2 regions of the Streptomyces longhuiensis genome follow, and region 1 is predicted to be linked to the other one. Evidence: predicted binding sites of a transcription regulator. Region 1 holds the regulator's gene; the other holds the start of a gene.
The links. The regulator HspR, encoded in region 1, represses chaperone genes until heat shock. The targets are predictions, from matches to a motif close to TTGAGNNNNNNNNNCTCAA.
Positions count from the first base shown of each region.

Region 2: a site for HspR is predicted at 4,801-4,819, ahead of lon (endopeptidase La). Genes of this name have one in related genera too.

Region 1 is NZ_CP085173.1:5,187,589-5,202,047, reverse strand. Features, by position in the region: gene LGI35_RS24060 (Rieske (2Fe-2S) protein) at 1-33, opposite strand, end outside; gene LGI35_RS24055 (helix-turn-helix domain-containing protein) at 343-1,326, shown strand; gene LGI35_RS24050 (helix-turn-helix transcriptional regulator) at 1,350-2,327, shown strand; gene LGI35_RS46155 (hypothetical protein) at 2,521-2,646, shown strand; gene LGI35_RS24045 (sugar ABC transporter substrate-binding protein) at 2,789-3,916, opposite strand; gene LGI35_RS24040 (heat shock protein transcriptional repressor HspR) at 4,297-4,761, opposite strand; gene dnaJ (molecular chaperone DnaJ) at 4,766-5,956, opposite strand; gene grpE (nucleotide exchange factor GrpE) at 5,990-6,694, opposite strand; gene dnaK (molecular chaperone DnaK) at 6,691-8,544, opposite strand; gene LGI35_RS24020 (MraY family glycosyltransferase) at 8,705-9,736, opposite strand; gene LGI35_RS24015 ((Fe-S)-binding protein) at 10,012-12,294, shown strand; gene LGI35_RS24010 (FG-GAP repeat domain-containing protein) at 12,587-13,810, shown strand; gene LGI35_RS46150 (FG-GAP-like repeat-containing protein) at 13,937-14,459, shown strand, end outside.
Region 2 is NZ_CP085173.1:6,292,667-6,307,125, reverse strand. Features, by position in the region: gene LGI35_RS29200 (M4 family metallopeptidase) at 1-1,109, opposite strand, end outside; gene LGI35_RS29195 (helix-turn-helix transcriptional regulator) at 1,258-2,277, shown strand; gene lon (endopeptidase La) at 2,355-4,778, opposite strand; gene LGI35_RS29185 (rhomboid-like protein) at 4,954-5,580, opposite strand; gene LGI35_RS29180 (spermidine synthase family protein) at 5,980-6,681, shown strand; gene LGI35_RS29175 (response regulator transcription factor) at 6,775-7,512, shown strand; gene LGI35_RS29170 (HAMP domain-containing sensor histidine kinase) at 7,509-8,699, shown strand; gene LGI35_RS29165 (multifunctional oxoglutarate decarboxylase/oxoglutarate dehydrogenase thiamine pyrophosphate-binding subunit/dihydrolipoyllysine-residue succinyltransferase subunit) at 8,961-12,779, shown strand; gene LGI35_RS29160 (DUF6104 family protein) at 12,865-13,047, shown strand; gene LGI35_RS29155 (hypothetical protein) at 13,081-13,929, opposite strand; gene LGI35_RS29150 (DUF4097 family beta strand repeat-containing protein) at 14,109-14,459, shown strand, end outside.

The sequences.
Region 1 (14,459 bases):
GCGAAATGTTCTGTCGTCGGGCGGAGTGGTCATGCGGCCGCGTCCACAGGAGCGACACTCCAGGAAAGATCCGGAGGCGCGATGTTCTTGCCGGCGGACGCGTGAGTGGCGGGTGTGCCACTCCAGGAGAGGTCCTGGGTGCTGAGCACACCGAAAGCCAAACCGGCGGAGAAGGCAACAGCCATCACCGAGCGAAGCATTTTCTTGCACATAGTGGGCTTCGTCCTCACTTCCATGGCTTCTCTCCCCCGACTCACTAGACGATGGCTCATTCGGCCATCCAAACACCACAGGATCGATGCATCATGTTCCTGCACGTTCAGGACCCTGGGGGGTGGATCTATGGCCACGAATGACACACATCGGACACATCCTCATGCCACGACTGAACTGTGCGACGAGGGCAGGCGGTTGTACGCCAGCGCTCTGCGTTCCGGACGCATCGCCCGAAGCGAAGTGACGGCCGCTCCCTGCCTGATGGATTTCGCCCTTCTCCACCCAGACCCGGATGACGCCGGCTGGCTCCGCCCGGTTCCGCCCGCCGCCGCCCTGGCACAGCGCCTCCACCCCATCGAACGGGAAATCCAGGAGCGGAGAAGCCTGGCGGTCGAACTGACCGATTACTTCGAGCCATTCATGGCCATCAGTGCGCAGGATCTGCCCACCACGCACGCCGTCACCGTGCTCGAAGGAATCAACAGGATCAATTCGGCCATCGAACTCGCCATCGCCGAGTGCCAGTCCGAGATCCTCACGGTCCAGCCCGGCGGCGGGCGCAGCGAGCACTCCCTGACGGAGGCACTCGAGCGGGGCCAGGCGGTCATCGCGCGCGGCATCACCATGCGCACGCTCTACCAGCACACGGCCCGGCACAGCCAGGGAACTCTCGTGTACGCCGAGCACATGGCCAAGGGCAACGTGGAGATACGCACCCTCGAGGAACTCATAGAACGGCTGATGGTCTTCGACCGGACCGTGGCGTTCATACCGGTCCCCGGAGACCATCCGGTCGCCCTGGAACTGCGCCATCCCGGCCTCGTCGAATACCTGGCCAAGGTCTTCGAGCAACTGTGGCGCCGCGCGGTCCCCCTCCTGGAGGAGACCCCCTACGCGCCCCCGACCGACGGCATCACCGGGGTCCAGCGGTCGATCGCCAAGCTGCTGATCGAAGGCCACGTGGACGAGGCCATCGCCCGCCGCCTGGGCATGAACGTACGCACCTGCAGAGCCCACATCGCCAAGCTCGCGGCCGCGCTGGGCAGCGGAAGCCGCGCGCAACTCGGCTTTCTGATAGCGCAGTCGGGAATCCTCGACCAGGATCACTGAATGTCGACCGAGGAGAGCCACACGTGACCGCCGAGGCCCACACTCACGGAGCCGAGGAGTTGTGCGCCGCCGGTACGGCGCTCTACTCCCGGGCCCTGCGCGAGGGCCGCGTGAAGGACGAGGACGCCGCGGCCGTGCCGTGCCTCATCGACTTCGGGCTGCTGCGCGCGGATCCGGACGACTCCCGGTGGCAGCGCCCCGTGCCGCCCTCCGTGGCCCTGCCGGGACTGCTGGGGGGCATCGAGGACGAGATCGCGCACCAGCGGCACCGGGAGGCGAAACTGGCCAAGGCGTTCGCACCGCTCATGGCGCTCGACGCCGAGCGGGCGTCCTTTCAGAACTCACCGATGATCCATGTGCTGTTGGGGTTCCAGCGGATCAACGACGCCATCGGCGAGGCCAGCGCGGTCGCCACCCAGGAGCTCCTCACCATCCAGCCCGGGGGCGGGCGCCCTCCCGCCGGGCTTGCCGCGGCCCGCCCGATCGAGCAGGAACTGCTCGCCAGGGGATGCCGGATGCGCACCCTCTACCAGCACACCTCGCGGCATTCCCCCGCCGTGCTGGCCCACTACGAACAGCTGCGCGGCGACGTGGCGGTCCGCACCCTCGACGAGGTCACCGAGCGCCTCGTCCTGCTCGACCGGACCGTCGCGTTCATCCCGGCCAACACGGACCGCACCGTGGCCCTGGAGATACGCCACCCCGCCCTCATCTCCTACCTCGTGACGACGTTCGAGCGGCTGTGGCGGCTGGCCACGCCGATGTTCCCCGTAGCCGCGCAGCAGCCCCCGGCGAAGGACGGCGTCACCTCCCGCCAGCTCACCATCGCCGCCCTCCTCATCGAGGGCCACACGGACGCCGTCATCGCCGAACGCCTCGGCATGAACATCCGCACCGTCCGCGTCCACATCGCCAAGCTCGCCAGCACGCTCGGCAGCGACAGCCGGGCCCAACTGGGCTATCTCATCGGCCAGTCCGGGATGCTGGAACAGGACCGCTGACCTTCGCGAAAGAATCCGGCGGCCCGCGAACGTGCGAAGTGGATCTCCGTACAGCCAACCCCCACCCCCGCCGGCCCAACTCCCGTCCGCCCGCACCTCGGCACAGGGAGAAGACCAGGTCGCAGAACCCCGGAGGGCACGACCGTCACCGGCAAGCCCGCCGGCTGCGGCGAGGCAGGCCCCGGCCGTACACGTGCCGGGCGCCGATCCTGCTCTGGACACGTGCCGGACGCCGATCCTGCTCTGGGAGAAGGCCCGTTCGACGTTCGACTTCACGCTGCGCGTCGACCGCGTCGTCGACGGCGGCGCGAAGGGTTAGGTCGCGACGCGGCACGACAACCCGGATCTGCGCATCTCGGCCTTCGGCCCTCGCCCGGCCGACAACACGGCCGAGTTCACGATCTCCGGCAGCTGATCCGGCACGGCGCCCCGGGCCGAGGGGCGCCGTGCCGTCCGCCGGCCTACTTCAGCCCGATGCGCGCGCAGTCCGCCCTGTACTTCGCCGTGCAGATGTCCCCGACCTTGTAGATCCCGTCCTTGACCACCGTCGACTTGATGTTGCTCTGCGTCATCGGGACGACCTGGACCAGGAGCGACGGCACGTTCGGGGTCGTGGGGCTGTCGACGCGGTCCTTTGCGAGCGCGTTGAACTCGATGTCGCGCTGCTGCGCGAAGAGGACAGCCATCTGCGCGGCGGTGGAGGCCTCTTCGGGATACGGCTTGTAGACCGTCATGTACTGGTCGCCCGACACGATGCGCTGGACGGCGGCGAGTTCGGCGTCCTGGCCGGTCACCGGCGGGAGGTCGGTGACACCGGCGGCCTTGAGGGCGGTGATGATGCCGCCGGCCATGCCGTCGTTCGCGGAGTAGACACCGGCGATGTTCTGCGCGCCGACGGCCTGGATCGCGGCCGCCATGTTGGTCCGCGCGTTCTCCGGCTTCCAGTCCTTGGTGTCGTACGACTTCGAGATCGTCACCTGGTCCTTGAGCTCGGCCAGGGCGCCGTCCTTGTAGAGCGCGGCGTTCGGGTCGGTGACCGAGCCGTTCATCATGACGATCCGGCTGTTCTTGGACGCCTTGCTGCCCAGGGCCTTGAGAAGCGCCATGCCCTGCACATGGCCGACCTGGTCGCTGTCGAACGACACATAGCCGTCGACGGGGCCCTCGGCCAGGCGGTCGTAGGCGATGACGGGGATGCCCGCGTCCTTGGCCTTCTTGACCGATCCCGCGATGGACTTGGAGTCGACCGCGTCCAGGATCAGTACGTCGACCCGGTCGGCGATCATCTGGTCGACCTGTCTCTCCTGGCGCTTCGCGTTCTGTTCCGCGTTGGCGTAGAGGACCCGGCCCTTGCCGCCGGTGAGGTCCTCGACCTCCTTCTTGATGTGCGGATAGTCGAACTTCTCGTAGCGCGCGGTCTCCTTCTCCGGCAGGAGGACGCCGATCTTCAGGTCCTGGTTCTGCCGGGCGGACGCCTTGCCCGCGGAGTCGTTGTCCGGCTCGAGCCAGTTGCTCCCGCACCCGGTGAGGGCCACTGCCATGGCGGACGCCACGCCGACGAATGCGGCGCGCTTCGTACGCGGATTCACTTTCCATACCTCCCTGAAGTGACCGCGTCGTTGCGGCCGAGGTGGCTGGAAGCCAACTCGGCCTGAATCGCAGCGTCAAGAGGTGAATCCGTAACGACTCGTGATCGGGTCCGTGCGTTCCGGAGGTGAACTCGCCCGTACTCGGGGTAACTCCAGTAGCCGCACCAGTCCCGGCTCTCGCACCCCCGCCGCACCGGCCCACCCGGTGAGCAAACTCACTGTTCGAACACATGACCTCCGTGCCGTCTTCACCAGCTCTGACCAGCCCGTGCGCACCCGAAGACGCACGGGAGAGCGCATACGACGGCGCACACGAAAGGGGCCGGGAGGTTCTCACCTCCCGGCCCCTTTCACACCGGCTTCACACCCGCTTGTCCGCGCTACTCGGACGACCGCTTGGGCCGCCACACCACCAGCGCGCTCGTCTGCTGGACCTCCTGGTACGGGACCAGGTCCCGCCGGTAGGAGGCGTGCACGGCCGCCTCGCGCTGCTGCATCGCCGCCGCGGCGCCCTCGACCGCCGTCGAGAGTTCCGCGACCCGCTGCTGAAGCGCCGCGACCTGGTTCTCCAGTTCGATGATGCGCTTGATACCCGCGAGATTGATGCCCTCGTCCTGCGACAACTGCTGCACCTGGCGGAGCAGCTCGATGTCACGGGCCGAGTAGCGCCGGCCGCGGCCCGCCGTGCGGTCCGGGGAGACCAGGCCGAGACGGTCGTACTGGCGCAGGGTCTGCGGATGCAGCCCGCTGAGCTGGGCGGCCACCGAGATGACATAGACCGGAGTCTCGTCGGTCAGCTCATAGGCCCTGCCAACAAAGGAACTCTGTCGTCGACGGCCGTCCATACGCTCATGCTCCCTTCGCGGCCTGGAACAGTTCTGCCCGCGGATCGGTGTCCGCAGTCGCCTTTCGGTACGCCTCGAGGGCGTCCTTCGCGGTGTCGGTCAGATCCGTGGGGACCGAGACCTCCACCGTGACGAGCAGATCGCCACGCGTGCCGTCCTTGCGGACAGCGCCCTTGCCGCGGGCCCGCATCGTCCGCCCGTTCGGCGTGCCCGGGGGCAGCTTGAGCGTGACCGGGGGCCCGCCGAGCGTGGGGACCTTGACCTCGCCCCCGAGCGCGGCCTCCGGGTAGCTGACCGGGACCGTGACCGTGAGGTTGTCGCCCTTGCGGCCGAAGACCGGGTGGGAGTCCACGTGCACGACCACGTACAGGTCGCCCGCGGGGCCGCCGCGCTCGCCCGGTGCGCCCTTGCCGCGCAGCCGGATGCGCTGGTTGTCCGAGACGCCCGCCGGGATGCGGACCTGCATCGTCCGGGAGGACTTCGCACGGCCCGAGCCCTTGCAGACCTCACAGGGTGTCTCCGCGATCAGGCCGCGGCCCTTGCAGTCCACGCACGGGTCGGTCAGCGAGAAACCGCCGCCTCCGCCGCGCGAGACCTGGCCCGTGCCGACGCAGGTCGGGCACACGCGCGGTGTGCCGTTCTTGTCGCCGGTGCCGGAACAGGCCTTGCAGGGCGCCTGCGACGACATGCGCAGCGGCACCGTCGCCCCGTCGACCGCCTCGGTGAAACTGAGGGTGACCTCGGACTCGATGTCCTGGCCGCGGCGCGGCTGCGTGCGCGTGCCGGTGCCCGCGCCGCCCCGGTTGAACAGGCCGCCGAAGACGTCCCCGAGTCCGCCGCCGAACCCGCCGGCACCTCCTGCCGTACCGCCCTGGGGGTTGCCTCCGAAGAGGTCGCCCAGGTCGAAGTTGAAGGTGCCGCCGCCCGCCCCGCCCGGCCCCGGACGGAATCCGCCGTTGCCGAACAGGGCGCGCGCCTCGTCGTACTCCTTGCGCTTCTTGGGGTCACCGAGGACGTCGTTCGCCTCGGAGATCTCCTTGAAGCGCTCCTCCGCCTTGAGGTTGCCCTTGTTGGCGTCGGGGTGGTTCTCACGGGCGAGCTTGCGGTACGCCTTCTTGATCTCGGCGTCGGTGGCGTCCTTGGGGACGCCGAGGACCTTGTAGTAGTCCTTCTCGATGAAGTCCTTCGTGCTCATCCTCGACGTCCCTCCTCTCGCTGCTTACTGACGTCAGCCCTCGTCCGGGCCACCGCTCTCCTTGTCGTCGGCGGCAGCCGATTCCCCGCCCTTGGAGGACTCGCCCTTGGCCGGCTGGGCCCCGGGCTGCGGCTCGGCCACCGCCACCCGCGCGGGGCGGATGGTGCGCTCGCCGATCCGGTAGCCCGGCTGCAGGATCGCGACGCAGGTCGTCTCGGTGACGTCCGGCGCGTACGAGTGCATCAGGGCCTCGTGGATCGTCGGGTCGAAGGGCTCGCCCTCCTTGCCGAACTGCTGGAGCCCCATCTTGGCGGCGACCATCTCGAGCGACTCGGCGACCGACTTGAAGCCGCCGACCAGCTCGCCGTGCTCACGGGCACGGCCGATGTCGTCGAGTACGGGCAGGAGCTCGGCCAGGAGGCCCGCGACCGCGATCTCCTTGACCGTGACCCGGTCCCGCTCCACCCGGCGACGGTAGTTCTGGTACTCGGCCTGGAGCCGCTGGAGGTCCGCCGTGCGCTCACCGAGCGCCATGCGTACCTGGTCCAGCTGAGCCGTCAGGCCTACGTTCTGAACCGACGAAGCGGCTCCTGCCGATGCTGCTGCGTCCCCGGCCGGGGCCGCCCCCTCACCCTTGTCGGGCGAGGGAGCGGCCTTCGGCTCGGCGTCGTCGGGGGTGGCGCCGGAAGGGACGTCAGGCTCGTCGCTCTCGCTGAAGCCCGGGGTCTCCTCCGTCACGCGGCACCGTCCTTGCGGTCCTCGTCGACGATCTCGGCGTCGACGACGTCGTCGTCAGCGGCCTTCTGGCCGTCGCCCGGGGCACCGGCCTCGGGACCGCCGGCGGCCTGCGCGCCCTGGGCGTCGGCGTACATGGCCTGGCCCAGCTTCTGCGAGACGGCGGCGACCTTCTCGGTGGCGGTGCGGATCTCGGCGGTGTCCTCGCCCTTGAGCTTCTCCTTCAGCTCGGTGAGCGACTCCTCGACCTCGGTCTTGACCTCGCCGGGGACCTTGTCCTCGTTGTCCTTGAGGAACTTCTCCGTCTGGTAGACGAGCTGCTCGCCCTGGTTGCGGGTCTCGGCGGCCTCGCGGCGACGGTGGTCCTCGTCCGCGTACTGCTCGGCCTCCTGGCGCATCCGGTCGACCTCGTCCTTCGGCAGCGAGGAGCCGCCGGTGACGGTCATCTTCTGCTCCTTGCCCGTGCCCAGGTCCTTCGCGGTCACGTGCATGATGCCGTTGGCGTCGATGTCGAAGGCGACCTCGATCTGCGGGACACCACGCGGGGCCGGCGGCAGACCGGTGAGCTCGAACATGCCGAGCTTCTTGTTGTACGCCGCGATCTCGCGCTCGCCCTGGTAGACCTGGATCTGCACGGACGGCTGGTTGTCCTCGGCCGTCGTGAAGATCTCGGAACGCTTGGTCGGGATCGTGGTGTTGCGCTCGATGAGCTTCGTCATGATCCCTCCCTTGGTCTCGATGCCGAGGGACAGCGGGGTCACGTCGAGGAGCAGGACGTCCTTGACCTCACCCTTGAGGACACCGGCCTGCAGGGCGGCGCCGATGGCGACGACCTCGTCCGGGTTCACGCCCTTGTTGGCGTCCTGGCCGCCGGTCAGCTCCTTGACGAGCTCCGCGACGGCGGGCATACGGGTCGAGCCACCGACGAGAACGACGTGGTCGATCTCGGAGAGCTGGATGCCCGCGTCCTTGATGACGTTGTGGAACGGCGTCTTGCAGCGCTCCAGGAGGTCGGACGTGAGCTGCTGGAACTGGGCGCGCGTGAGCTTCTCGTCCAGGTGCAGCGGGCCCTCGGCGGACGCCGTGATGTAGGGCAGGTTGATCGTGGTCTCGGTCGAGGACGAGAGCTCGATCTTCGCCTTCTCGGCGGCCTCGCGCAGGCGCTGGAGCGCCATCTTGTCCTTGGAGAGGTCCACGCCGTGGCCGTTGTTGAACTGCTTGACCAGGTAGTCGACGACGCGCTGGTCCCAGTCGTCACCACCGAGGTGGTTGTCGCCGTTCGTGGCCTTCACCTCGACGACGCCGTCGCCGATCTCGAGGAGCGACACGTCGAAGGTGCCGCCACCGAGGTCGAAGACGAGAATGGTCTGGTCGTCCTTGTCGAGACCGTAGGCCAGGGCGGCGGCCGTCGGCTCGTTGACGATGCGCAGGACGTTCAGACCGGCGATCTCGCCGGCCTCCTTCGTCGCCTGGCGCTCGGAGTCGTTGAAGTACGCCGGGACGGTGATGACCGCGTCCGCGACCTTCTCTCCCAGGTACGCCTCGGCGTCGCGCTTCAGCTTCTGCAGGATGAAGGCGCTCATCTGCTGCGGGTTGAAGCTCTTGCCGTCGATCTCGATCTTCCAGTCAGTGCCCATGTGGCGCTTGACCGAACGGATCGTCCTGTCGACGTTGGTGACCGCCTGGCGCTTCGCGACCTCTCCGACGAGCACCTCACCGTTCTTGGCGAAGGCGACGACGGACGGCGTGGTCCTGGCGCCCTCGGCGTTGGTGATGACGGTGGGCTCGCCGCCTTCGAGAACGCTGACGACGGAGTTAGTCGTGCCCAGGTCGATGCCGACCGCACGTGCCATTTCAATTCCTCCAGCATGACTACTTGAGTGGATCTGGCTCAAGGATGCATGACGACCGCTGTTCGGTCAACAGAGCTGAGTCGAGCCGACTCAACTTTTATGTGGCCCTTATGGGCACCCGAGACATCTGCGCAGGTCAGCCCCTACTCCAGAACCTTCGTCACGAACGTGCGACGTCCACCACAGCGGTCCGTACGGGCCGGTGACCGCGCCGCCGCACCCCGTAGACCGGCACCCGCAGCAGCGCGGCGACCGACCCGGCCGCCGCGCAGACCGGCCAGAGCGCGGCCAGCGGGCCCAGCGTCCCGTCGTGCAGCAGGAGCGCGGTCACCGCACCGGCCAGCGACGCGGCACCGAGCACCACCGCCACGCCCGTCGGGGTGAGGCCGAGCCGGCGGAGCCGGTGGGCGATGTGGTCCGCGCCGCCCTGGAACAGAGGCCGCCCCGCGCGCCGCCGCGACACCGCCACCAGGGCCGCGTCCGCGGTCACCACGACCGTCACGGCGAACAGCGAGCCCGCGCCGGGGAGCGCCTCGTGCCCCGCGTTCACCAGGACCGCAGCGGATGCCAGGAGGAAGCCCGTGAACAGGGACCCGCAGCCCCCGAGGTGCATGCGAGCGGGGTACCAGTTGTGCATGAGGAACCCGGTGAGCGCCGCCGCGAGCACCCCGAGGATCGCGGCGAGCGGGCCGAGCCCTCCGGCGGCGGCGCAGGCGCTCAGACCGAGCGCGGTCACGACGGCGACGGTGCCGAGCACCCCGTCCGAGGTGTCGATGAACCGGCAGGCGTTGGTGACGAAGACGATCCACAGGACGGCCAACGCGCCGACGAGAAAGCCGAGTTGAGCGTCGTGCACGACGAGGGTCGCCGCCCCCGCCTCGACGACGACGCGGGCCCGCGCCCCCACCGGGCGCACATCGCCGAGGAACCCGAGCGCGGCCACGACCCCGGCCGCGATCAGCAGCGTGAGCATGCCGGAGCCGAGCGGGGCGAGTCCGGTCGAAGCTCCGACGGTGGTGACGGCGGCCGTCACCGTGGCGACGGCGGCACCTCCCAGGCGCGGCGTCCGCCGTCCCGTGCGGCCGATCCGCCGGACGGTGAATCCGGTGCGCAGGGCGACGAGACGCAGCAGGGCGGTGAGGGCGGAGGCCACCAGCAGGGCGGTCGCGGCGGCGGCGATCCCGTAGGACACGGCGGACGTCCCGTCAGCTCGGTTTGCGGTATCGGGGTGACACCGGAGGGGCACGCCCGGCCGGAGACCTTCATAAGCTAGTCGCTTATGTCGCAATATGGGGTGAATAACACGATCTGCTTTCGCTGTCGACCGAGGGTTGCCTCAGCGACGCAGATCACCGCCCTGCTGGCTACAGTGCGGCCACACAAGTGGGTAGTCTCAGCATGGACTGAAATAAGTTACCGCTTAGTAATCGCTGAATATCCACCCTCGCAGGCCCGAGGAGCCCCCGAATGCAACTCGCCGCGATCATCGTGTCGCTGGTCCTGATCGTGGTCGGCGTCGCACTGTTCGTCCGAGCCATCGCGCAGATCTACCGCTTCATGCGGCTCGGCCAGAACGTCCCCGCCGGCACCCGCACCGACGAACCCGTACAGCGCACCGTGACGGTGGCCAAGGAGTTCCTCGGCCACACCCGGATGAACCGCTGGGGCATCGTCGGTGTGGCGCACTGGTTCGTGGCGGTGGGCTTCTTCTCGCTGCTGCTGACGATCGTGAACGCCATCGGCCAGCTCTTCCAGGCCGACTGGCTGCTCCCGATCATCGGTGAATGGGCCCCGTACAACGTCTTCGTCGAGTTCCTCGGCACGATGACGGCCCTCGGGATCCTGACGCTGATCGTCATCCGGCAGCTGAACCGGCCGGACCGGCCGGGCCGCAAGTCCCGCTTCGCCGGATCCAACACCGGCCAGGCGTACTTCGTCGAAGCCGTCATCCTCATCGTCGGCATCTGCATCTTCACGCTGCACGCCCTGGAGGGCGCCCAGCACCATGTGGACAGCTACGAGGCCTCGTTCTTCATCTCGTACCCGGTCGTCTCCTGGTTCCGCGGCATGGACGTCTCCACGCTACAGAACCTCACGTACTTCTTCGCCGGGCTGAAGATCGCGACCTCCTTCATCTGGATGATCACGGTCGCCCTGAAGACCGACATGGGTGTCGCCTGGCACCGCTTCCTCGCGTTCCCGAACATCTGGTTCAAGCGTGAGGCGGACGGCGGTACGGCGCTGGGCGCGCTGCAGCCGATGACCAGCGGCGGCAAGGAGATCGACTTCGAGGACCCGGGCGAGGACGACGTCTTCGGTGTCAGCCAGGTCGAGCAGTTCTCCTGGAAGGGCCTGCTGGACTTCTCCACCTGCACCGAGTGCGGGCGCTGCCAGTCGCAGTGCCCCGCGTGGAACACCGGCAAGCCGCTCTCGCCGAAGCTGCTGATCATGTCGCTGCGTGACCACGCGCACGCCAAGGCCCCCTACCTGCTCGCCGGTGGCGGCAAGTCGATGGAGGGCGAGGAGAAGGCGACCGCAGAGCAGCTGAAGGACGTTCCGGCCGCGGCTCTCGCGGAGGCCGAGAGGCCGCTGATCGGCACCCTCGAAGAGAACGGCGTCATCGACCCGGACGTCCTGTGGTCCTGCACCACCTGCGGCGCCTGCGTCGAGCAGTGCCCGGTCGACATCGAGCACATCGACCACATCGTCGACATGCGCCGCTACCAGGTGATGATCGAGTCCGCGTTCCCGTCCGAGGCGGGCACGATGCTCAAGAACCTGGAGAAGAAGGGCAACCCCTGGGGCCTGGCCAAGAAGCAGCGCCTGGAATGGCTCAAGGAACTCGACTTCGAGGTCCCCGTCGTCGGCAAGGACATCGAGGACCTCACCGAGGTCGAGTACCTCTACTGGGTCGGCTGCGCCGGCTCCCTGGAGGACCGCGCGAAGAAGACCACCAAGGCCTTCGCGGAGCTGCTGCACATGGCGGGCGTCACGTTCGCGATCATGGGCGGCGACGAGAAGTGCACCGGTGACTCCGCGCGCCGCCTGGGCAACGAGCCGCTGTTCCAGCAGCTCGGCCAGGAGAACGTCATGGCCCTGAACATGGCGTTCGGCGAGGAACTCGACGACGACGGCAAGGTCGTCCCCGAGTCCGCCAAGCCGAAGTCCGCGAAGAAGATCGTCGCGACCTGCCCGCACTGCCTCAACACCATCGGCAACGAGTACCCGCAGCTCGGCGGCGATTACGAAGTGATCCACCACACCCAGCTGCTCCAGCACCTCATCGACGAGGGCAAGCTCATCCCCGTCACCCCGGTCGAGGGCCTGATCACCTACCACGACCCGTGCTACCTGGGCCGTCACAACAAGGTCTACACGCCCCCGCGGCAGATCATGGACGCCGTCCCGGGCCTGCGCCAGCAGGAGATGCACCGCCACAAGGAACGCGGCTTCTGCTGCGGCGCCGGCGGCGCGCGGATGTGGATGGAGGAGCGGATCGGCAAGCGCATCAACAACGAGCGCGTCGACGAGGCCCTGTCGCTGAACCCCGACATCGTCTCCACCGCCTGCCCGTTCTGCCTCGTCATGCTCACCGACTCCGTCAACGGCAAGAAGAACGAAGGCCAGGCCAAGGAGTCCGTCACCGTCGTCGACGTGGCCCAGCTGCTCCTCGACTCCGTGAAGACGCCGGTCGACCCGGCGGGTTCGCAGGAGACCGAGGACGCACCGGAGCCGGAGCCGGTGAAGTAGCGGTTCCGTAGTTCCGTACCGACGTACGCGAAGGGGCTGACCGGGGAGACCTGGTCGGCCCCTTCGGCGTACGCGGAGGGGCGTTCACAGGACACAGGAGGGTCGCTCACCGGACAGGTGCCGCACTCCGTGACCGAACCGGCAGGACCCGCCCCTACCCCCTCCCTCACCCCAACGGCATCATGAACGGGTCAAGTGGCGCATGAGGCGGGCGGGGTCAGAGGCGATGGTGGGCATACGGGGCGGCCGCAGCGCCGCGATACACAGGGCCGCGGCGGGGTGCGCCCTGCTCATGGTCGCCGCCGTCACCGGCTGCGGCGGCGACGACAAGCCCGCCGCCAAGCACCACCCCGTGGCCATGGCCGGCAAGTCCGGCGCCGCACTCCCCGTCCCGCGCGGCCGCGGCAGCAAGGTGCCGGACGACTTCAACGGCGACGGCGCCCCCGACCTCGTACTCGACGACCTCGTGCACGACGGGCTCGGGGACGACGCCGGGATCGGGGTCGTGTACGGGAAGAAGGGTCACGGACTCGTGCCCGGGGCGCGGCAGTTGCTGCGCCCCACGAAGTACGCGGCGCCGACCGAGGGCGAGACGCCCGCCGCGTTCGACTCCGAGGCGAGCTGCGACCTGGACAAGGACGGCTTCACCGATCTGGTCGTGTCGACGGATCCGCCCTTCGACGGGCAGGGGCAGCCGCCGGTGCCGCTGCAGATCCTCTTCGGCGGCCCGGGCGGGCTCACCCACCGGGGCGTGAAACTCGTCGTGCCCGGGCAGGCGCGGTTCGGCAACGACTGGCCGGACCAGCCGGTGTGCGGCGACTTCGACGGGGACGGCTCGGTCGACCTCACGGTGCACGCGAGCGGCGGGCGGCTGAGCTTCCTGCGCGGACCCTTCACCCGCAAGGGCGCCCCGCGCGCGGCCGGGAAGCCGCTGACCGCGCCCGGCAACGTACCCGTGGGCCCCGCCTTCGACATCGACCGCGACGGGTACGACGACCTGCTCGTGCGCCGTACCTCCGGCGGCTCGTCGCCGTCGCGGATCGTGCTGGGCGGTCCGCAGGGACCGGCCCGTTCCGGCGACGCCCTGCCGTCCGGCCTCGGCCTCGCCGTCGGCCGTTTCACCAAGGGCGCCGGCGCGGACACCGCGCTGCTCACAGCCTCCGGGGTCACCCTCTCCCGGCCGGGCGCCCCCGTCCTCAAGGCCACCGGAACGGCCGTCACCGCGGGTGACTTCGACGGGGACGGCGTGGCCGAACTCGTCGTGTCCGGCGGCGCGTCGAAGGCCCCGAAGATCCTGCCCGCGAACGGCGGGGCGGCCGTGACCGTCACTCCCGAGGCCGCCGGCACCACCCAGGTCCTCGAGGCGACCGACCTCGACGGCGACGGACGCGCCGACCTCGTGGTCCGCACGTACCGCGGCGAGAGCACGGACACGATCGCCGTGTACCCCGGAGCCAAGGGCGGCTCGCTCCTGACCGGCAGGCCCCAAGTCACCTTCTCCACAGCGGAGTTCTGAGAGAGCGCGGCCACCTCCGCCCCCGCATCCGCCATTCACCGCACGGCCACCCGGACACAACCATCCCCTCACCCCACGCGTCACACCCCCGGAACCCGTTCCCCCCATTTCCCGGGAGTGCTTCTCGTGCGTATCCGCAAGCTCGTCATCGCCGCAGGTGCCGCCGTCGTCGCGGCGGCCGGACTCACCCTGCCGCTCGCCGGAACCGCCTCCGCGGCCACCACGCTCAAGGACGACTTCAACGGCGACGGCTACCGCGACCTGGCCGTCGGCACCCCGGGCGCGAACTCCGTCACGGTCACGTTCGGCTCCGCGAGCGGCGTGAGCCCGTCCCGCTCCGTGACCGTCACCCAGAACACGGCCGGGGTACCCGGAGTCACCGAGCCGGAGGACGAGTTCGGCGAGAACGTCACCTCGGGCGACGTCGACGACGACGGCTACGCGGACCTGATAGTCGGCGCGCCCGGCGAGCGGGTCACCGGCAACACCACGGGCTCCGTCACCATCGTCCGGGGCGGCCCCCGGGCCTTCGACCGGGGCGCAAAGGTCCTCAACTCCCCCACCACCGACACCGAACGCTTCGGTGAGGCCGCCTCCTTCGTCGACATCGACGAGGACGGATCCGCCAACCTCGCCGTGATCAGCTCCG
Region 2 (14,459 bases), 1.1 Mb from region 1:
GCGCCGGAGTTGGTGAAGTCCGCACCGAGGTCCGGGGTGGTCGACTTGAAGATCGACGCGCCGCTGGGCCAGGCGCCCGACGCGGCCGAGACGTCGACGCCGCGGGCGTCCCAGGTCTGCAGCAGGGGGCCGGAGAACGGGGTGGCGGCGTCCCGGAACCCGTAGTCGTACATCTGGTAGGTGCCGTCGGAGCCCTTGTACAGGTTCAGATCGGCCTTCTGGCCGTTGTAGCGGGTTCCGGAGCCCTTGACGACGAACGACGGAGCAGCCGTCGGGGTGGCGTCGTCCGGGAGCGTCGCGGCGCCGGCCGCGGCGCCGGAGGCTGCGGCGGTCGAGCCGAACGTCTGGATGCCGCTGTACTGCATGACCGGGAAGCCGGAGTGGGCGTCGACGTACACCTCCTGCTTGACGGCCGTGCCGTCCGCCGGATCGGTGCCCGTGACGGTGATGTGCCGGGTGAGCACGCCGGTGCCCTGCGGCAGGACGGTGACGCCGACGGCCTTGCCGGTGAGTTCGGCCTTCGCGTTCTTGTCGCCCTTGGCCGGCGCGTGCAGCGGGGCGCCGCCGAGCTGCGAGATGACGGCGCCGATGGCGCGCTCGACCGCGACGTCCTCGGAGACCTTCGGGGTGACCGTGTCGAGCTTCAGCTGGGTGAAGTACTTGCCGGAGGTGCCGGTGACGGTGCGCTTGCCGTCCTTCTTCGTCATGCGGACGACGTACTCGCCGCCGAGGACGGACACGCCCTTGTACTTCTGCTGGAGACGGACCGTCTCCTTGCCGCCCTTGGCGTCCTCGGTGGAGACCGTCTTGAGGTCGCCCTTCGCGTCGGCGATGTGGTAGCGGCCCTTCTTGGCCGCGAGGTGCTCACGGGCGGCGTCGGCGGCGCTCGCGCTCGCGTCGGCCGACTCGTTCAGACCGGTGACGAGCGAGGGGGTGTCGGTGTCGTCGCCCGGGCTCACGGACGACGCGGCGGTGGGGGTGTCGGTGTCCGCGTGGGCGGCCGGCATCGCGGTCACCATGAGGCCCGCGGCGGCCAGCAGTGCGGCTACGCCTTGGCCGACGGCTATGCCTCTGGCCCTGTCTGTCGTTCTGCGTGCTGAAGTCCGCACGGTGCTCCTCCGGTGCCACTGGTACGTGAACGGATGTCGGATGCGGACATGCAAATACCGGTGACGGTGTCTGAACAATGCGTTCCGGCTGTCTACTTGTGTACGTCCACACTTGTGTGGACCACTCCGACCGGCCAAGATCTCCGGCGTGGGGTGGGACGGTCCGGACAACGACGCACAGTGGCAGGCCCTCGGACTCGGAGCCGACGAACTCCGGGTGTACGAGGCCCTGCTGAACGTTCCCGCGCCTGCCTCACGGTCGGCCCTGGCCCGGTCCGTCGGCCTGTCGGTGCGCCGGGCCACCGCCTCGCTGGACCGGCTCGACGAGCGCGGCTTCACCCAGCCCGTCCGGGAGGGCGGGCTGCCGAGCGCCGTCCCGCCCGCCACCGCACTGCGCAGCCTGATCCACCTCCACCAGGCGCAACTGCTGCACAGGTCGGCCGAGCTGGAGGAGCTGACGGGTTCCGTGGACCGGCTGGCGGCCGGGCTCCTGAACACCGCGCACGCGACCCGCGCGATCGGCATCGAGACGATCCGCGGCAGCGCGGCCATCGCCGAGCGCGTCGCCGCGCTGCTGGTCTCCGCGACCGAGGACGTGGCGCTCCTGGACCGGCCGCCCTACGCGGCGAGCGAGCCGGACGGCATGCCCGCCCCGCTCGACGTGACCGATCCGGTGCGGCGCGGGGCGCGGGTGCGGGTGGTGGTGGACCGGGAAGGGCTGAGCTTCCACGGCCGCGCCCGGGGCCTGGTCGACCTGTCCGCGCAGGGTGTGCAGATCCGGGTGGGCACCCAGCTGCCGACGAAGCTGATCACCGTCGACCGGCGGGTGACACTGCTCCCGCCGACCGACGCGGCGGACCCGACGGCGACCGCCCTGGTGGTGAGCGACTCCCTGCTCAGCCATGCTTTGGTGCCGCTCTTCGACGCGGTGTGGGGGCGTGCCGTGCCCATCGGGTCGGTCACGGACGAGGAGATCACCGAGGAGGACCGGGAGTTGCTGACACTTCTCACGTCCGGCCTCAAGGACGAGGCGATCGCCCGCCGCCTGGACGTCCACGTGCACACGGTGCGCCGGCGCATCACCCGGCTGATGGTGGTGCTGAACGCGGAGACCAGGTTCCAGGCGGGGGTTCAAGCGGCACTGCGCGGCTGGCTGACGATCGACTAGGGCCTGTCCGCACCGGGCACATGCGGAAGGCCCGAGCCCCCAAGGGGACTCGGGCCTTCGTCATCCGGCAGCGTCCGTCACGCCGCCACCGGAACCTCCACCGCGGCCGGAGCCAGCGCCAGTTCGAGCACCTGACGCACGTCCGTCACCGGGTGCACGTCCAGCTTCTCCAGGACCTCGGCGGGGACGTCGTCCAGGTCCGCCTCGTTCCGCTTCGGGATGACGACCGTGGTGATGCCGGCCCGGTGCGCGGCGAGCAGCTTCTGCTTGACGCCACCGATCGGCAGCACGCGCCCGGTCAGCGACACCTCACCGGTCATCGCCACGTCCGTACGGACCTGGCGCCCGCTGAGCAGCGACGCGAGAGCGGTCGTCATGGTGACACCCGCGCTCGGGCCGTCCTTCGGCACCGCGCCCGCCGGGAAGTGGATGTGCACGCCCCGGTCCTTCAGGTCGGCGACGGGCAGCTCCAGTTCGGCGCCGTGCGAGCGCAGGAAGGAGAGCGCGATCTGCGCCGACTCCTTCATCACGTCACCGAGCTGACCGGTCAGGGTCAGGCCGGCCGCGCCGGTCTCCGGGTCGGCGAGGGACGCCTCCACGTAGAGGACGTCGCCGCCCGCTCCGGTGACCGCCAGTCCGGTGGCCACGCCCGGCACCGCCGTGCGCCGCTCGGCCGGGTCCTGCGCCGCCTCGGGCACGTGATGCGGGCGCCCGATGAGGCTCCGCAGGTCGGTGTCCTCGACGGTGAACGGCAGCTCGCGCTCGCCCAGTTCGTGCTGGGCCGCGACCTTCCTCAGCAGCCGTGCGACGGACCGCTCCAGGTTGCGCACGCCGGCTTCCCGCGTGTACTCCCCCGCGAGCTTGCGCAGCGCGCTCTCGCCGAGCGTGACCTCGCCCTTGTCCAGGCCGGCCCGCTCCAGCTGGCGCGGGAGCAGGTGGTCACGGGCGATGACGACCTTCTCGTCCTCGGTGTAGCCGTCGAGGCGGACGAGCTCCATACGGTCGAGCAGGGCCTCCGGGATGGCTTCCAGGACGTTCGCCGTCGCGAGGAACACGACGTCGCTGAGGTCGAGTTCGACCTCCAGGTAGTGGTCGCGGAAGGTGTGGTTCTGCGCCGGGTCGAGCACTTCGAGCAGGGCGGCCGCCGGGTCGCCCCGGAAGTCGGACCCCACCTTGTCGATCTCGTCGAGCAGCACGACCGGGTTCATCGACCCGGCCTCCTTGATCGCGCGCACGATCCGGCCCGGCAGGGCACCCACGTACGTACGCCGGTGTCCGCGGATCTCCGCCTCGTCCCGTACGCCGCCGAGGGCGACGCGGACGAACTTGCGGCCCATGGCGTGCGCCACGGACTCGCCGAGCGAGGTCTTGCCGACGCCGGGCGGGCCGACGAGCGCGAGCACCGCGCCGCCCCTGCGTCCGCCGACGACGCCGAGCCCGCGCTCGGAACGCCGCTTGCGCACGGCGAGGTACTCGGTGATGCGCTCCTTCACGTCCTCCAGGCCGGAGTGCTCGGCGTCGAGGACGCGCTGGGCGCCCTGGATGTCGTACGCGGAAGCGCTGTCATCGGTTCGCTCGTTCCACGGCAGTTCGAGGACGGTGTCGAGCCAGGTGCGGATCCACGAGCCCTCGGGGGACTGGTCGCTGGACCGCTCCAGCTTCTCGACCTCCTTGAGCGCGGCCTCACGGACCTTCTCGGGAAGGTCGGCGGCCTCGACCCGCGTGCGGTAGTCGTCGGACTCCTCGCCCTCCGACTCGCCGTTCAGCTCGCGCAGCTCCTTGCGTACGGCGTCCAGCTGGCGCCGCAGCAGGAATTCGCGCTGCTGCTTGTCGACGCCTTCCTGCACGTCCTTGGCGATGGACTCGGCCACGTCCTGCTCGGCGAGGTGCTCGCGCAGCTGCTCGGTGGCCAGCTTGAGCCGGGCGACCGGGTCGGCCGTCTCCAGGAGCTCCACCTTCTGCGAGGTGCTCAGGAAGGGCGAGTAGCCGGAGTTGTCGGCGAGCGCGGAGACGTCGTCGATCTGCTGGACGCGGTCCACGACCTGCCAGGCGCCACGCTTCTTCAGCCAGTTCGTGGCGAGTGCCTTGTATTCGGTGACCAGCTCGGTCACGGAGCCGGGCAGCGGCTCCGGCACGGTCTCCTCGACCGCGAGGCCCTCCACCCACAGGGCGGCGCCGGGGCCGGTCGTGCCCGCGCCGATCCGCACGCGGCTGCGGCCGCGGATCAGGGCGCCGGGGTCGCCGTCGGCGAGCCGGCCCACCTGCTCGACGGTGCCGAGCACGCCGGTGTTCGCGTACGTGCCGTCGATCCGGGGAACAAGAAGCACCTTCGGCTTGCTGCCGCCCACGGATCCGCTGGAACGGGCCGCTGCCTGGGCGGCCTCCACCGCGGCGCGTACGTCGTTGTCGTTGAGGTCCAGGGGCACCACCATTCCGGGCAGCACGACCTCGTCGTCGAGCGGCAGCACGGGCAGGGTGAGCGGTGTGGACGTCGATGCCATGATCTCCCCTTAAGCAGTCAAGTTGAGCTATGGAGACTCAATGCACGTGAGCCCCTGAATGTTCCCCCGGCACTGTTCGCTCTCGGCGATCAGTGGGCGGGCAGGGGAAAGCCGCAGCTCAGAAGGGGTTTGTGACGCGTACGACAAAGGGCCGGCCGAGGGACGGGAGGACGCGTCAGACTGCGGACGCTCCCGGCACGCCGCGCCACCGGCGCACCAGCGGCCAGGTCCCGACGCCGATGGCCAGCGCCATGAGGTGACCCCAGCTCGTCATCGGGTCCGCGAACACGACGAGGTCCTCGACCAGCATTCCGCCGACGACGACGAGCACGGCCCAGCGCAGCCAGGGCGTGAGGAGACCGGCGAGCGCGCCGATGCTCGCGGCCACGCCGAAGCTGATCCCGTAGTCGAGGCGGTGCAGCGAGCTCTCGGGCAGATGCCCGGCCATCACGGAGAGCCCGACGGGGACCTCGGTGGCGAGCGTCGCCACGGTGTGACCGAGGACGAAGACACCGGCGGTGCACCACCCGCCGATCCGGCGCTCCAGGGCCGTGAGGACGACCAGGAAGGCGACCGCGAACGGGGACGTGATCCCGCCGTCGATCCACAGCGCACTGGCGACCAGCACGAACACAGGGGTGTGCGCGAGGTGCGCCACGTCGGTGCTGGAACCCCGCAGCGCGGACGCGACGACGCCGGGATCGGCGAACAGCGCGAAGAGGGACGTGCCGACGAGCACGGCGGCGTAGGCGAAGGTGAACGGCGCCCCCGTGGGCGTCGGCAGCAGCCGCCAGGGGCGCATCCGGCGCCTGGGTCCGGCGGTCTCGGGCGGGGTGCGCTCGCCGGTAGAGGATCCGGGAGCGGCTGGTGCCCCGCCACAGGCCGCCGGCTGGGCCGGGACGGCATCGAGCAGGGGCCGCGAAGCCTCGAGCAGGGCCCCCGAAGAAAGCGCCCCCGGAGAAACGGTCCTCGAGGAAACAGCCTTCGAAGAGACGTCCGCCTCGTCGGCCTCGACCGTCACGCCACGCTCCACCTGCGGCATCCTTTCCCTTCCGGTCCGCCCCAGCCTTCGCCTCCTGTACCCGCGCTGTCCATGACCGACGCCACGTGCGGCATGATCCACAGGACCTGCACAGGAGCGCCCCCAACTCCCTTTCCAGGGACGGCCAGGCGTCGCGCAGGTTGCGGCAGGATGGACACCATGTCCACCTCGTACCCCGTCCCGTACGACACCGACCACACCGCCCCCGTCGTCCTCGACCGGCGCGAAGGGCCGTTCGGAGAGGTCGTACTGCGGCGCCACGGCGCGCTGCTCCAGATCATCGCCAACGGCTGCTTCCTGATGGACACGTCCGACGGCCGCTCCGAGCGCCTCCTGGTCGACGCGGCGCTGGACGCTCTCGACGACCGCCCGGCGCCCGGAATTCTCATCGGCGGGCTCGGTGTCGGATTCTCCCTCACACACGCGGCTGCCAATTCCCGCTGGGGCCGCATCGCCGTCGTCGAGCGCGAGCCGGCGATCGTCGACTGGCATCGCGAGGGCCCGCTGTCCGAACTGTCACGGTCCGCGCTGGCCGATCCGCGCACGGAGATTGTGGAGGCGGACCTTGTCTCGTACGTCCGGGAATCGACCGAGACGTACGACGCACTGTGCCTCGATATCGACAACGGACCCGACTGGACGGTGACGGAGGGTAATGACAGTCTCTACTCACCGGTAGGTATCGCGGCCTGCCTGGCGCGGCTCGCGCCTGGCGGCGTGCTCGCCGTGTGGTCCGCACAGCCCTCCGCAAATTTTGAAGGAACCTTGCGGAATGCCGGATTCCGGTCGGTCCGCACCGAAGAGATCCCGGTTGTCCGGGGCGTTCCGGACGTCGTACATCTCGGGGTCAGGCCTGCGTAGCCGACTCGCGGTAACTCCCCGTACGCTGACTGCCGAAACCCAGATCATTCAAGCGTCAAGCGCACACGGATGTGCGCATTCAGGGGCGGGGCGATGGAGCAGACACACACCTCCCACAACGGCAGCACGGCGACGCCGGGTGCCCAGCGACGGGTCCTCGTGGTCGAGGACGACCCCACGATCGTCGATGCCATCGCCGCGCGGCTGCGTGCCGAGGGATTCCTCGTGCAAACGGCACAGGACGGTCCGGCGGCGGTCGACACGGCCGAGGCATGGCAGCCGGACCTGCTGATCCTCGACATCATGCTGCCCGGCTTCGACGGGCTCGAGGTCTGCCGCCGTGTGCAGGCGCAGCGGCCGGTGCCGGTGATGATGCTCACGGCGCGCGACGACGAGACGGACATGCTCGTCGGGCTCGGCGTGGGTGCCGACGACTACATGACGAAGCCCTTCTCGATGCGGGAGCTCGCGGCGCGCGTGCACGTCCTGCTGCGGAGGGTCGAGCGCGCGGCGCTCGCGGCGGCCACGCCCAGGAGCGGCATCCTGCGGCTCGGCGAGCTGGAGATCGACCACGCGCAGCGCCGGGTACGGGTGCGCTCCGAGGACGTCCATCTGACGCCCACGGAGTTCGACCTCCTGGTCTGCCTGGCCAACACGCCCCGCGCCGTCCTCTCGCGTGAGCAGCTGCTCGCCGAGGTGTGGGACTGGGCGGACGCGTCGGGCACCCGGACCGTCGACAGCCACATCAAGGCGCTGCGCCGGAAGATCGGCGCCGAGCGGATCCGCACCGTCCACGGTGTGGGCTACGCGCTGGAGACGCCGACGCCATGAGCGGCAGCGGCGGCGCATCCGACGTACGGGACGCGGACGGGTACGAGCCGGGGCCGCCGGGCCTGCCGCCCGGCACTCCCCCGGCCGCCCGGCCCCTCGCGGGCCACTGGGTGCAGAGCGGTCTGCGGCCGTTCTCCATCAAGACCAAGCTCGGCACGCTGGTCGTCGTCTCGGTGTTCATCACGACCGGACTGCTGATGGTCGCCGTCCGCACCCAGACCGAGCTCCGCTTCATCACGGTCTTCTCGGTCATCGCGACGCTCCTCATCACCCAGTTCGTGGCGCACTCGCTGACCGCGCCGCTCGACGAGATGAACACGGTCGCCCGCTCCATCTCGCACGGTGACTACACGCGCCGGGTCCGCGGCGCCGACCGGCGCGACGAGCTGGGCGACCTGGCCGCGACCATCAACCGCATGGCCGACGACCTGGAGGCCCAGGACCAGCAGCGCAAGGAGCTCGTGGCGAACGTCTCGCACGAGCTGCGCACGCCGATCGCGGGTCTGCGCGCCGTCCTGGAGAACGTCGTGGACGGGGTCTCGGCCGCCGACCCCGAGACCATGCGCACCGCCCTGAAACAGACCGAGCGCCTGGGCCGGCTGGTCGAGACACTGCTCGACCTCTCGCGGCTCGACAACGGCGTGGTCCCGCTCAAGGCGCGCCGCTTCGAGGTGTGGCCCTATCTGTCGGGCGTCCTGAAGGAGGCCAACATGGTCGCCTCGCAGCGCGCCGGCATCGCCTCGGGCTCCGGCACCCACACGCGTACGGACGTGCATCTGCACCTGGACGTGTCCCCGCCCGAGCTGACCGCGCACGCGGACCCCGAGCGGATCCACCAGGTGGTGGCCAATCTCATCGACAACGCCGTGAAACACAGCCCACCGCACGGCCGCGTGACCGTGCTCGCGCGGCGCGGCCTCTATCCGGAGTCGCTCGATCTGGAGGTCCTCGACGAGGGCCCCGGCATCCCCCGCTCCGAGTGGCACCGCGTCTTCGAGCGCTTCAACCGGGGCGGCCATGTGAAGGGCGCCGCGCACGGCCCCGGCAGCGACGGCGGCACCGGTCTCGGCCTCGCCATCGCCCGGTGGGCCGTGGACCTGCACGGGGGCCGGATCGGTGTGGCCGAATCGGCTCGCGGCTGCCGGATCCAGGTCACTCTTCCGGGCCTGCCCCGCGCTCAGAGTTGACGTAGGGTTCGAACCGGAAGCACAAGATCGCCGTGCCATTCGTCACGGGGTGCGGGCCCAGGGGCCGCACTCGTACAAGGACGTACCCAAGGTGAACCGGAACCCCGCTTGTTTCCCGCCATTTCCAGCGCCGAAACACGGCTTCCGGTGTGACTTACGCGACGGATGACCGGCCCGGTCTGCAAGTCCCGGTGTTGGAGGCGTAGCCTTTATTCCCGCTGTCCATCACCTTGTGAGAAGCGGAAGAGGGCGGTTACCGCCGTGTCGCCACAGTCCCCCAGTAACTCGAGCACCTCGACCGACCAAGAGGGGCAGGGCAAGAGCCCTGCTGCCGCTTTCGGTCCCAATGAGTGGCTCGTCGACGAGATCTATCAGCAGTACCTCCAGGACCCGAATTCGGTTGACCGAGCCTGGTGGGACTTCTTCGCCGACTACAAGCCGGGTGCCCCGGCCCAGCCGACGACCGGAGCCCCCGCACAGGGTTCCGGTCCCGGCACCGCCGGTACCGCAGCCGCGGGGGCTGCGGGCACTGCCGCGGCGCCCGCCGCTCCGGCAGCCCCGGCTCCGGCCGCGGCTCCGGCTCCGGCTCCGGCCAAGGCGGCTCCGGCCGCCCCGGTGGCCAAGCCCGCCGCAGCGGCGCCCGCGAAGCCGGCCGCCGCTGCCGTGAAGGCCCCGGCTCCCGCCAAGGCGCAGCCCGCGACCGAGGCCGCCGGCGGCCCCGAGTTCGTGACGCTGCGCGGCCCGAGCGCCGCCGTCGCGAAGAACATGAACGCCTCCATCGAGGTCCCCACGGCCACGTCCGTGCGCGCGGTCCCGGTGAAGCTGCTGTTCGACAACCGCATCGTCATCAACAACCACCTGAAGCGTGCCCGGGGCGGGAAGATCTCCTTCACCCACCTCATCGGCTACGCGATGGTGCAGGCCATCAAGGCCATGCCGTCGATGAACTACTCCTTCGCGGAGAAGGACGGCAAGCCGACGCTGGTCAAGCCGGAGCACGTGAACTTCGGCCTCGCCATCGACCTGGTGAAGCCCAACGGCGACCGCCAGCTGGTCGTCGCGGGCATCAAGAAGGCCGAGACGCTGAACTTCTTCGAGTTCTGGCAGGCCTACGAGGACATCGTCCGCCGCGCCCGCGACGGCAAGCTCGGCATGGACGACTTCACCGGTGTCACGGTCTCGCTGACCAACCCCGGCGGCCTCGGCACCGTCCACTCCGTGCCGCGCCTGATGCCCGGACAGTCGGTCATCATGGGCGTCGGCTCGATGGACTACCCCGCGGAGTTCCAGGGCACGTCCCAGGACACCCTGAACAAGCTCGGCATCTCGAAGGTCATGACGCTCACGTCGACCTACGACCACCGGGTCATCCAGGGCGCCGCCTCCGGCGAGTTCCTGCGGATCGTCGCGAACCTCCTCCTCGGCGAGGGCGAGTTCTACGACGAGATCTTCAAGGCGCTGCGCATCCCCTACGAGCCGGTCCGCTGGTTCAAGGACATCGACGCCTCGCACGACGACGACGTCACGAAGGCCGCCCGCGTCTTCGAGCTGATCCACTCCTTCCGGGTCCGCGGCCACGTCATGGCCGACACCGACCCGCTGGAGTACCGCCAGCGCAAGCACCCCGACCTGGACATCGCCGAGCACGGCCTCACCCTGTGGGACCTGGAGCGCGAGTTCGCGGTCGGCGGCTTCGCCGGCAAGTCGATGATGAAGCTGCGCGACATCCTCGGTGTCCTGCGTGACTCGTACTGCCGCACCACCGGCATCGAGTACATGCACATCCAGGACCCGAAGCAGCGCAAGTGGCTCCAGGACCGCGTCGAGCGCCCGCACACCAAGCCGGAGCGCGAGGAGCAGCTGCGCATCCTGCGCCGGCTGAACGCGGCCGAGGCGTTCGAGACGTTCCTGCAGACGAAGTACGTCGGCCAGAAGCGCTTCTCCCTGGAGGGCGGCGAGTCCGTCATCCCGCTGCTCGACGCGGTCATCGACTCCGCCGCCGAGTCGCGCCTGGACGAGGTCGTCATCGGCATGGCCCACCGCGGCCGTCTGAACGTCCTGGCGAACATCGTCGGCAAGTCGTACGCGCAGATCTTCCGCGAGTTCGAGGGCAACCTCGACCCGAAGTCGATGCACGGCTCCGGCGACGTGAAGTACCACCTGGGCGCCCAGGGCACCTTCACCGGCCTGGACGGCGAGCAGATCAAGGTCTCGCTGGCCGCGAACCCGTCCCACCTGGAGACGGTCGACCCGGTCATCGAGGGCATCGTCCGCGCCAAGCAGGACATCATCAACAAGGGCGGCACGGACTTCACGGTCCTGCCGGTCGCCCTGCACGGTGACGCGGCCTTCGCGGGCCAGGGTGTGGTCGCCGAGACGCTCAACATGTCGCAGCTGCGCGGCTACCGCACGGGCGGCACGGTCCACATCGTCATCAACAACCAGGTCGGCTTCACCGCCGCCCCGGAGTCGTCGCGCTCCTCCATGTACGCCACGGACGTGGCCCGCATGATCGAGGCGCCGATCTTCCACGTGAACGGCGACGACCCCGAGGCCGTCGTCCGCGTTGCCCGACTGGCCTTCGAGTTCCGCCAGGCGTTCAACAAGGACGTCGTCATCGACCTGATCTGCTACCGCCGCCGCGGGCACAACGAGTCGGACAACCCGGCGTTCACGCAGCCGCTGATGTACGACCTGATCGACAAGAAGCGCTCGGTGCGCAAGCTCTACACCGAGTCCCTCATCGGCCGTGGCGACATCACGCTCGAAGAGGCCGAGCAGGCGCTGCAGGACTTCCAGGGCCAGCTGGAGAAGGTGTTCGCCGAGGTCCGCGAGGCCACGGCGCACCCGGTGTCGGCCCCCTCGGCCGACCCGCAGGCCGAGTTCCCGGTCGCCGTCAGCACCGCGATCTCCCAGGAGACCGTGAAGCGGATCGCCGAGTCGCAGGTCAACATCCCCGACCGCGTCACCGTCCACCCGCGTCTGCTGCCGCAGCTGCAGCGCCGCGCGGCGATGATCGAGGACGGCACGATCGACTGGGGCATGGGCGAGACGCTCGCCATCGGCTCCCTGCTCCTCGAGGGCACCCCGGTGCGCCTCTCGGGCCAGGACTCGCGCCGCGGCACGTTCGGCCAGCGTCACGCGGTCCTGATCGACCGTGAGACGGGCGAGGACTTCACCCCGCTGCTGTACCTCTCGGACGACCAGGCGCGTTACAACGTCTACGACTCCCTGCTCTCCGAGTACGCGGTCATGGGCTTCGAGTACGGCTACTCGCTGGCCCGTCCCGAGTCGCTCGTGATGTGGGAGGCGCAGTTCGGCGACTTCGTCAACGGCGCGCAGACGGTGGTGGACGAGTACATCTCGGCCGCCGAGCAGAAGTGGGGCCAGACCTCCGGCGTCACGCTGCTCCTGCCGCACGGCTACGAGGGCCAGGGCCCGGACCACTCGTCCGCCCGCCCGGAGCGCTTCCTCCAGCTGTGCGCGCAGAACAACATGACGGTCGCCATGCCGACGCTCCCGTCGAACTACTTCCACCTCCTGCGGTGGCAGGTGCACAACCCGCACCACAAGCCGCTGGTGGTCTTCACGCCGAAGTCGATGCTGCGCCTCAAGGCCGCCGCGTCGAAGGCGGAGGAGTTCACGACGGGCGGCTTCCGTCCCGTCATCGGCGACAGCTCGGTGGACCCGGCCGCGGTCCGCAAGGTCGTCTTCTGCGCGGGCAAGGTCTACTACGACCTTGAGAACGAGCGCCAGAAGCGCGGCGTGACGGACACGGCGATCATCCGCATCGAGCGCCTGTACCCGCTGCCGGGTGCCGAGCTCCAGGCGGAGATCTCCAAGTACCCGAACGCGGAGAAGTACCTGTGGGCGCAGGAGGAGCCGGCGAACCAGGGCGCATGGCCCTTCATCGCCCTCAACCTGATCGACCACCTGGACCTGGCGGTCGGCGCCGACGTCCCGCACGGTGAGCGCCTGCGCCGCATCTCGCGGCCGCACAGCTCGTCGCCGGCGGTCGGCTCGGCGAAGCGTCACCAGGCGGAGCAGGAGCAGCTGGTGCGCGAGGTCTTCGAGGCCTGAGCAGCCTGACCTCGTACGTACGATTGTGGGGCCCGGAACGTTGTTCCGGGCCCCACGTCCGTATCACCCCAGGAGCGACTGGACCATGTACTTCACCGACCGCGGCATCGAGGAACTGGAGAAGCGGCGCGGCGAGGAGGAGGTCACCTTCGAGTGGCTCGCCGAGCAGCTGCGTACGTTCGTCGATCTGAACCCGGACTTCGAGGTGCCGGTCGAGCGGCTGGCGACATGGCTGGCACGGCTCGACGACGAGGATGACGACGAGTAGGACGAGTAGCGGGTCCCGTCCCGGGAGCAGGCCTCAGTCCCAGGCGCGCAGCCGGTCGTAGGCGAGGCCGAGCGCGCCGTGTACGACCAGGAGCGCGCCCGCGAGCGCCCAGCCGGTGCCGCGCCGGCGCAGGCCCCACACGGTGAGCGGGATGCCCACGGCGAGCTGGACCGCCGCCGCCGTGCGCGCCTTGGGACCGCGCAGCCAGGGCCCTATGGCGCTGCGTTCCACGACGTCGAGTTCCGCGCGGACGGCGTCGCGCCAGCCGGACCACTCGATGTGTTCGGCGCCGGGCTGCACGCGCGCGACCTCGCGCAGCCGGTCGGCGGGCTCCCCGGGGGTCAGGCCGGCCGGGAGAATCAGCCCCGCGCGCGTGAGGACCGCGAGCAGGCCGAGCAGACGGGCGCGGGAGTCCGCCCCGCTGTCGGACCGGGTGAGTTCCTCCAGGGACTGCATGTCCAGGACCGGGTCGAGGCCGAGGCGCCCGGCGAACGTGCGCATCGCCTCGTCCTCGCCGACAGGTGTGCCGTTCGCCAGCCATACGTAGCCGACGGGGCGGCGGAACCCCGACGCGAGGGTGTAGCCGCTGTGTTCGGCGTCCCACCACAGGGCGAGCACCGGCCAGGGGACGCTGACGGCGAGGGCCGCGGCCCAGCCCGCGAGGACGCTGTCGATCCGTTCGCCGTCGTGCAGCCAGGGCTTGCCCTCGGGGACCAGGACGCTCCACTCGGGTCCCGCCGGGGCGAGGAGCATGCGCTCGCGCAGGAGCTGGGCGGCGGGACCGGCGGTGGCGGGGTCGGCGCGGCACAGCAGCAGCGCTCCCGCGGCCCTGGCCTGCGGGGCGGGGGTGCCGGCGGAGTCGGCGGTGGCGTCGGACGGCATGAATCCAACGCTAGGTCAGTTCGTGCGGTTTGGCCCATGAATACCCCTGTACAGGGTGGCCCGTACGGCGGAATCCAGTCGCGACTGTCTTGACTTTCCGTATCCGCGATATATCGTGTCTTGCAAGGGTGCGATACAAGGCGTCCGCTCCCGATCCGTCCCGCCGAGGAGGTCGCACCATGCCCGAGTGGTCCGTGGCAGAGCCCCACAAGCTCGCCTTCGACGAGCCCGTGACGACGCTCCACGTACGCATCGTCAACGGAACGGTGAACGTCGTGGGCACCGACGAAGGTTCCACCCGCCTCGAGGTGTCCGAGATCGAGGGCCCGCCGCTCCAGGTGACCCTGGCGGACGGCGTGCTGACCGTCGCGTACGACGATCTGCCCTGGAAGGGCTTCCTGAAGTGGCTCGACCCCAAGGGCTGGCGCCGCAGCGCGGTCGTGTCCCTGGCGGTCCCGGCCGGTACGGGAGTCGAGGTGGGCGTCGTCGGAGCCGGCGCGGTCGTGTCCGGGATGCAGGGGCGTACGGAA